Linked DNA regions of Thiorhodovibrio frisius. The protein of the gene in region 1 interacts with the protein of each later gene in a pairwise test. Links are inferred from orthologs where the notes say so. Each region holds a gene or a part of one and is shown in the gene's direction. Other genes may lie near its edges.

Region 1 (4,354 bases):
TCAACCGCGCTCAGTGCATCTTTGCGAGTTGGCACTGGACTTGGCAACCAGAGTGCTGCAATCTGGCGGTCATCTGGTGATCAAGGCGTTTCATGGCGAAGGGTTTGACCAACTGGTGCGCGAATTGCGACGCTGTTTCGAGCGGGTCGTCACGCGCAAGCCAGACGCCTCGCGGGCCAACAGCCGTGAAACCTATCTGGTTGCCACGGGTTTTCGCTCAGCATGCCGATCGCCGGTTCGGGGTTGATTCCCTAAGGGTCATCAAGCGAATTCTCCGGCAGCTGATATCATCGATGAGGTGTGAAGCCTCGGCGATGAGGTGTGAAGCTCTGGATAGCGGGCTGACGGGTCGGGCTGATCGACGACGGGTCGGGCTGATCGACGACGGGTCGGGCTGATCGACAAGGTGTCCGGCAATGCTGGACAAATTTTGGAGAGACTGTGTCTGTGAGTGATATGGCAAAGAATCTGCTTCTGTGGGTGGTCATCGCGATTGTGCTGATGTCCGTCTTTAATAATTTCACAACGGCTCCAAGCACGCCGCGGACCATGGCCTACTCGGATTTTCTCGAGCAGGTGCAGCAGGGTCAGGTCAAGGAGGTGGTGGTGACGGGGCGCACCATTGAAGGTGTGGGTGTCGATGGCCACAAGTTCACCACCTACAGCCCGGGCGACGATGGTTTGGTGGGCGACCTGCTTAACAACAATGTTGAGATCAAAGCCGCGCCACCCGAGAAGCAGTCGCTGTTGATGCAGATACTGATCAACTGGTTCCCGCTGTTTATACTGATCGGCCTGTGGATTTTCTTCATGCGCCAGATGCAGGGCGGCGCCGGCGGGCGCGGTGCCATGTCCTTTGGCAAGAGCAAGGCGCGCATGTTGAGCGAGGACCAGGTTAAGGTCACTTTTGCTGATGTGGCCGGAGCCGAGGAAGCCAAAGACGAAGTCGTCGAGGTGGTCGATTTCCTCAAAGACCCATCCAAGTTCCAGAAACTCGGTGGCAAGATTCCCAAAGGCGTGCTCATGGTCGGCCCGCCTGGCACCGGTAAAACGCTGCTTGCGCGCGCGATTGCCGGTGAGGCCAAGGTCCCTTTCTTCACCATCTCAGGTTCGGACTTTGTCGAGATGTTCGTCGGCGTCGGTGCCTCGCGCGTGCGCGATATGTTCGAACAGGCCAAAAAGCACGCGCCCTGCATTATTTTTATCGATGAGATCGACGCCGTCGGTCGTCATCGCGGTGCCGGCCTTGGCGGCGGCCATGACGAGCGCGAGCAGACGCTGAACCAACTGCTGGTGGAGATGGACGGCTTTGAGGGGACCGAAGGCGTCATTGTCATTGCCGCTACCAACAGACCCGATGTGCTCGACCCGGCGCTGCTGCGGCCCGGTCGCTTTGACCGTCAGGTGGTCGTGCCCCTGCCCGATGTGCGCGGACGCGAGCAGATTCTGAAGGTCCACATGCGCAAGGTGCCGACCGCCGAGGATGTGAAGGCGTCCATCCTCGCGCGCGGCACGCCCGGTTTCTCGGGTGCCGATCTGGCCAATCTGGTCAATGAGGCAGCGCTTTTTGCCGCCCGCTCCAACAAGCGCTTGGTGGATATGCAGGACCTTGAAAAGGCGAAGGACAAGATCATGATGGGCGCCGAGCGGCGCTCCATGGTGATGTCTGATGATGAGAAGAAGCTCACTGCTTATCATGAGTCTGGCCACGCCATCGTCGGGCGCTTGGTGCCCCAGCATGATCCGGTGCACAAAGTCAGCATCATTCCGCGCGGACGGGCGCTGGGCGTGACGCTGTTTTTGCCCGAGGATGACCGCTTTAGCTACAGCAAGCAGCGGCTTGAGAGTCAAATCTCCAGTCTGTTCGGCGGGCGCATTGCCGAGGAACTGATCTTCGGACCGGAGATGGTCACCACGGGCGCATCAAACGACATCCAGCGTGCCACTGAGCTGGCGCGCAACATGGTCACCCGCTGGGGCCTGTCGGACAGGCTCGGCCCGCTGGCCTACGGTGAGGACGAGCAGGAAGTTTTTCTCGGCCACTCGGTCACTCAGCACAAGTCGGTGTCCGATGAGACCTCGCACGTGATCGACGAAGAAGTGCGCAGTTTCATTGATCGCAACTATGAGCGCGCCAAGAACCTGCTGAATGAGAACATGGAGAAGCTCCACAACATGGCCGCCGCGCTGATCAAGTACGAGACCATTGACCTGGAGCAGATCAACGACATCATGGAAGGCCGTCCGCCGCGCCCGCCCAAGGATTGGGACAAGGAAGATGCGCAGCATCCACCCGGCGGCAGTGCCGATGCTCCGGTGACTTCGGACGAGGATGGTAAGCCCGTCAGCGGCATTGGTCCAATCGGCGGTCCCGCAGGCGAGCATTGACGCTCGATCTCACTCAGCCCTCTGTCATGGGCGTGCTCAATGTCACGCCCGATTCCTTCTCTGATGGCGGGCGCTACGCCCAGATAGATGCCGCCTGCGCGCACGCGCAGGCTATGACCGAGGCCGGGGCGAAAATCATCGATATCGGCGGCGAGTCAACCCGGCCCGGCGCTGCCGTTGTCGCCGCGGCCGAGCAGCTTGATCGCGTCATCCCGGTAATTGAACGCATCGCGCCCACCCTGGGCGCGGTGATTTCTATCGACACCTCCGATCCTGTTGTGATGCGCGAGGCCGTCGGTGCTGGTGCCGGCATCATTAACGACATTCGCGCCCTGCGCGAGCCTGGTGCCATGGCCACGGCCGTCGAGTTGCAAGTCCCTGTCGTGCTGATGCACATGCGCGGCGACCCCGCGACCATGCAGCAGAACCCGGATTACGACGATGTGGTGGCCGAGGTGGCGGGATTTTTGCGCGCGCGGCTGAAGGCTGCTGAAGATGCTGGCATGGCGAGGGATAATCTTCTGATCGACCCCGGATTTGGTTTCGGCAAGCGCTTGGAGCATAATTTGGCGCTTTTGGCGGGGCTTAACTCCTTGCTTGCACTAGGCGCGCCGGTGCTGGTTGGGCTGTCGCGCAAGTCCATGCTGGGCGCCCTGACCGGTGCCGAGCTGGGCGAGCGTATGCCAGCGGGGCTCGCGGCAGCCGTCATGGCGGTGGAGCGCGGGGCCGCCATTGTGCGCACCCATGATGTCGCAGCGACTGTGCAAGCGCTCAAGCTGGTACAGGCTGTGCGGCTGGCTGGAAAGCCGTGATCGCGGGTTATTGTCTTTGATCTGCGGGCCCCCGTTACAGATTCACCAACAGGCTTCAATCTCGACCCAAACGCATGCGAAAGTATTTCGGAACCGATGGTATTCGCGGTCGCGTAGGCGACCCCAGCGTCAGCCCGGATTTTGTGCTCAAACTGGGCTGGGCTGCCGGACGCGTTTTAGCACGCCATGGCAACGGCCGCAAGGTGCTGATCGGCAAGGACACGCGAATTTCTGGCTATATGTTTGAGTCCGCCCTAGAGGCGGGGCTGGTGGCGGCGGGGTTGGATATCCGGCTGCTTGGACCGATGCCAACGCCGGGCGTGGCCTATTTGACCCGTACCCTGCGTGCCTTGGCGGGCATTGTCATCACCGCGTCCCACAATCCGTATGAGGACAATGGCATTAAGTTTTTCTCCGGCGCTGGGGATAAGCTGCCCGATGACACCGAGCTGGCAATCGAGGACGAACTCGAACTCCCGCTCGAGGCGGTCCCGGCGAGCGCGCTTGGCAAAGCCAAGCGGGTCGAGGATGCAAGCGGGCGCTACATCGAGTTCTGCAAGAGTACGGTGCCCTCGTGGTTCTCGTTAAATGGGCTGCGAATTGTGATCGATTGCGCCCATGGCGCTACCTATAATATTGCTCCGTTCGTGTTTGAGGAACTCGGTGGCGAGATTATCAGCCTTGGCGTTGAGCCGGATGGCTTCAATATCAACCGTGCGGTCGGATCATTGCATCCCGAGATTTTGCAGCAGGCGGTCAAGCGCGAGCAAGCCGATCTTGGCATTGCTTTCGATGGTGACGGGGATCGGGTGCTGATGGTAGATGCCGACGGGCGGCTGATCGATGGCGACTTGATGCTTTACCTGATTGCCAAGTCCCGCCAGCAGGCTGGCTGTCTGAAAGGCCCCGTGGTGGGCACCCTGATGAGTAATCTGGCGCTGGAGCAGGCCCTACAGCGACTTGGCATCGACTTCGCCCGCGTCAAGGTCGGTGATCGCTACATCATGGAGCGGCTCAAGGCCGATGATGGCATTCTTGGCGGGGAGCCCTCGGGTCATATTATCTGTCGGGACCGCACCTCGACCGGCGATGGCATTATTGCGGCCTTGCAGGTGTTGGCCGCGCTCGCAGTCTCGGAGCAAAGCCTGGCTGAG
Region 2 (4,386 bases), 820 kb from region 1 along the record:
ATGTGGCACTATCTTGATGGCGACTATGATTTCGCGCGCATGCGCGAACTCGCCATCACGGCAACGCGGCAACTTGCCAAGCGACAGCTGACCTGGCTGCGCTCGGAAAGCGACTGCCTGTGGTTGCCCGAGGGTGCGCCTTTGCTCGATCAGGCACTGGAAAGGCTGGCCTGCGCTGGCATTGGCGCGAGTTGATGCGAGCGAACTTTTTAGGCTAGTCGGCGGATAGAAGACCGAAGCATGATCTTAGTATGGCGCATATTTTGCTGAGCACCTATGGTCCCAGCCATCCCGAAGAATGAAAAGCCGGCGTTTTTCAAGACTCAAGCCAGAGATCGCAAGCCATGGAGTTGATCAGGCACCGGTGGCTCTGTGATAACGTATCAGCGAAATCCGTTTTTCATAGGTGCAGCGGACATTGCTGACGAAAGCGGACCCAAACAACAATAGAGTATTTCAGTATGTCGAAGGGGCACAGTCTTCAGGACCCATTTTTGAACGCACTGCGCAAAGAGCGCGTGGCGGTTTCGATTTTTCTGGTCAATGGCATCAAGCTCCAGGGGCAGATCGAATCCTTCGATCAGTTCGTGGTCTTGCTCAAAAATAACGTCAGCCAGATGATCTACAAACACGCAATTTCCACCGTGGTGCCCTCGCGCAACGTCAAATGGTCCTATCCAGATGATGACGCCGAGCCGGACGAGTCCGAAGCGGAATGAGGCAACAGCTGCGATGTGGTCGCGATGTTTGAGCGACCGGACGCGGGCGAGCGCGCGCTTTTGGTGCAGCTTGCCATCGGCAGAAAGCTCGACGCCGAGGAGACGACCGAATTCCGCCTCCTTGTCGAGGCGGCCGGGGCGCTTGAGGTGGGCTTGGTCACTGGCACGCGTGATGCCCCCGACCCGCGCTTTTTCGTTGGACAGGGCAAGGCGGCTGAGCTGGCCGAGCAGGTGGCCGCGACTGACGCGGAGCTTGTGATTTTTGATCATGCCCTGAGTCCGGCGCAGGAACGTAACCTGGAGCGCCGATTATCCTGCCGTGTGGTGGATCGCAACGGGTTGATTTTGGATATTTTCGCTCGGCGCGCGCGCTCGTTCGAGGGCAAACTCCAGGTGGAACTGGCGCAACTGCGGCATCTGTCGACTCGCCTGGTGCGCGGCTGGACCCATCTCGAGCGCCAGAAGGGTGGTATCGGCCTGCGCGGGCCGGGTGAAACCCAGCTCGAGACCGACCGGCGCCTGCTCGGCCAGCGCATTGTTGCCTTGAACAAGCGCCTCGAGCGCATTGAGACCCAGCGCGCCCAGGGGCGCCAGGCGCGGGATCGCGCCGAGATCGCCACAGTGTCTCTGGTGGGCTACACCAATGCCGGCAAGTCCACCCTGTTCAATCGCCTGACTGCGGCCGGGGTGTTTCAGGCCGATCAGCTGTTCGCGACTCTGGACCCAACGCTGCGTCGCCTGGAGCTGCCTAATGCACCGGCCGTGGTGGTGGCGGATACGGTCGGATTCATTAGCCAGTTGCCGCACGAGCTGGTCGCGGCCTTCCGCGCGACCTTGCAGGAAACGCGCTCGGCGGCATTGCTGCTGCATGTCATCGACGCCGCTGGCAATGAGCGTGAGCGTTGCGAGCGGGATGTCGAACAGGTGCTGATGGAGATCGGCACCGAGGGCATTGCGCGCCTGCGGGTGATGAACAAAATCGACCAGCTCGCGGACCAGGGGCCGCGAGTGGATCGCGACGCGGCGGGGCAGGTGACGACGGTGTGGCTGTCTGCGCGCACGGGTGATGGCGTGGAGCTTCTCATTGACGCACTGGCCGAGCGTTTTCGCGGCCAGGTTGAAAACTGTCAGCTCGAGCTTAATCCTTCAGAAGGCGCCCTGCGCGCCTGGCTCTATCGCCACGGGCAAATTCTCGCTGAAGAAGCCAGGGCGGATGGCGGCTGGACCATGGCGGTGATGATCGACCGCGAACGCCTGCGCAGAGAGTTGAAGCGTCATGGTCGGCTTCTGGATGCGCGGGCGCCTGCGGCCGGGACAACACTTGAGGCCGCTTGCCAATAAGGTTGTTGTCCGCGAACAAATATGCCGGCTGTCAGTTTGCAGAGGTGACTTTATGCGCCGAGTCAGGCAAGGGGCTGCCCGCCGCGAAGCGGGTAAGCGAAAGCGCTAGGCGGCAGAATTTCCTGTATGGTGAGGCCGCGCATTGTCGCCGGGGCCTGGAATACCTAAAATGCCCGTTTGATGGTCGTGGCGCAGCATGCATCAGCACCTTCTAATTATTAGCCCAGACGGAGACACTATGGCCTGGAATGAGCCGGGAGGCGGAGGCAAAGACCCTTGGGGGTCCCAGCAGGGAAACCAGGGTGGACCGCCCGATCTTGATGAGATCGTGCGCAATTTGCAGGACAAAATGAAAGGCCTGTTCGGTGGCGATTCGGGCGGTTCTGGTGCTGGTGGGGGCTCCGGTGGTGGTTCACCTGTCGGGCCGCTTGGGGCATGGGCCGTCGGCATCGTCATCGGTGTGCTTCTGGTGCTCTGGCTCGCCACCGGCATTTACATCGTCGACCCGGCCGAGCGCGGCGTGGTGCTGCGCTTTGGTGTCTATGAAAGAACCACCCAGCCTGGCCCGCACTGGCACTGGCCCTGGCCGGTTGAGCAGGTCGAAATTGTCAATGTTGACGAGATTTCGTCCTTCAGCCATAAAGCCCTGATGCTGACCCAGGACGAAAACATCGTCGATGTCGAGCTGACTGTGCAGTCGCGCATCGAGGATGCGTCCAATTACCTGTTCCAGGATCAGAATCCCGAGAAAACCCTGCGTGATGTGACCGAGACCGTGGTGCGCAAGACCATCGGTGGCAGCAAGCTCGACTTCATCCTGACTGAGGGCCGCAGCGCCGTGGCGGCGACCATCCGCGAGCGCGTCCAGGCCCTGATCAAAGAGTACAAGACCGGGCTCCTGGTCACCTCTATCAACATGCAGCCAGCCAAGCCACCGGAGCAGGTCAAAGAGGCTTTCGATGACGCCATTAAGGCGCGCGAGGACAAGGAGCGCTCCGAGAACCAGGCCGAGGCTTACTCCAATCAGATTCTGCCGCAGGCACGCGGTGAAGCGGCCCGGGTGATCGCTGATGCCAAGGCTTATCGCGATCAAGTCATTGCCGAGGCCGAGGGTGAGAGTTCGCGCTTCCTGGCGGTGCTGACGGAATATCGCAAGGCACCTGAGGTGATGCGTGAGCGTCTGTATCTGGCTGCAATGGAGGATGTCATCGGCGACAGCCAGAAGGTGCTGATTGATGTTCCCGACAGCAATAGCCTGATGTATCTGCCGCTGGATCAACTGATGAAAAACACGGGCGCAGGTGGTGGCAAGACCTCAACCGGCGACTTGTCGAGCGCCTCGAGTAGCGACACGAGCAGCTCGACGGCCCAACGGCCGATGCGCAATGTGAATCGCGAACGGAGGACCCGCTGATGACGGACCGCATGAAACTCCTCTCGGGCGTCGCCGTCCTGGTGCTTGTCGGGGCGGTCGCCGCTTCGGCCTTTATCGTGTATCAGTGGGAGATCGCGATCAAACTCCGCCTGGGTGAAATCGTCGGGTCGGAATATCAGCCGGGTCTGCACTGGAAGGTGCCGGTGCTGAACAAGGTGATCAAATTCGACGCGCGCATCCGCACGCTTGACTCCCAGCCTGAGCGCTTCCTCACCATCGAGAAGAAAGACGTGATCGTCGATTCTTACGCCAAATGGCGCATCAATAATGCGGCGCAGTTTTTCCGCTCCACCGGCGGCGACAGCGCCCGCGCCGCGCGCCTGCTGGCCGAGCGCATTAACACCAGCCTGCGTGACGAGTTTGGCCGACGCACCATTCAGGAGGTGGTCTCGGAAGACCGCCTGGAACTGATGCAGGTGCTGACCAGTAAACTCGACACCCAGGCCACAGAGTTGGGCGTCGAGGTGGTTGATGTGCGGGTGAAGAAGATCGACCTGCCACCCGAGGTCAGCGAGTCCGTCTACAACCGCATGCGCGCCGAGCGTGAGCGGGTGGCGAGCGATCTGCGCGCCAAGGGTCACGAGGCCGCTGAGCGCATCCGCGCCGATGCCGACCGCCAGCGCACGGTCACTCTTGCCGATGCCTATAAGGAGTCAGAAGAAACCCGAGGTCTGGGAGATGCCAAGGCGGCGCAGGTCTACGCGGATGCCTTTGAGCAGGACCGCGAGTTCTATGCCTTCTACCGCAGCCTGGATGCCTACCGGAAATCTTTCTTGGGCAAGGACACGACCATGGTGTTGGCGCCAGACTCGGAGTTTTTCCGTTACTTCAACAATCAGCAGGGCGCGGCCGTCTCCCCGGACGGGGCTGGCACTGGCGCGGACAGCCGTC

Evidence for each region.
Region 2: the proteins of ftsH (region 1) and hflK interact in binary tests that used the Escherichia coli proteins (3 or more experiments, as listed by UniProt). The link is inferred for Thiorhodovibrio frisius from one-to-one orthologs.

Annotation. Positions count from the first base shown.
Region 1 is NZ_CP121471.1:1,569,146-1,573,499, forward strand. The notes cover bases 1-2,922. They hold ftsH (ATP-dependent zinc metalloprotease FtsH), read left to right. Parts: upstream 1-456; coding sequence 457-2,388; downstream 2,389-2,922. Other genes in these bases: Thiofri_RS07295 (RlmE family RNA methyltransferase), read left to right, coding at 1-247; folP (dihydropteroate synthase), read left to right, coding at 2,385-2,922. Also shown: more of folP, read left to right, coding at 2,923-3,200; glmM (phosphoglucosamine mutase), read left to right, coding at 3,275-4,354. UniProt on the Escherichia coli protein: Acts as a processive, ATP-dependent zinc metallopeptidase for both cytoplasmic and membrane proteins. Plays a role in the quality control of integral membrane proteins.
Region 2 is NZ_CP121471.1:752,668-757,053, forward strand. What follows is about bases 1,432-4,386. They hold hflK (FtsH protease activity modulator HflK), read left to right. Parts: upstream 1,432-2,298; coding sequence 2,299-3,474; downstream 3,475-4,386. Other genes in these bases: hflX (ribosome rescue GTPase HflX), read left to right, coding at 1,432-2,060; hflC (protease modulator HflC), read left to right, coding at 3,474-4,386. Outside these bases: tRNA (adenosine(37)-N6)-dimethylallyltransferase MiaA, read left to right, coding at 1-195; RNA chaperone Hfq, read left to right, coding at 462-719; more of hflX, read left to right, coding at 744-1,431.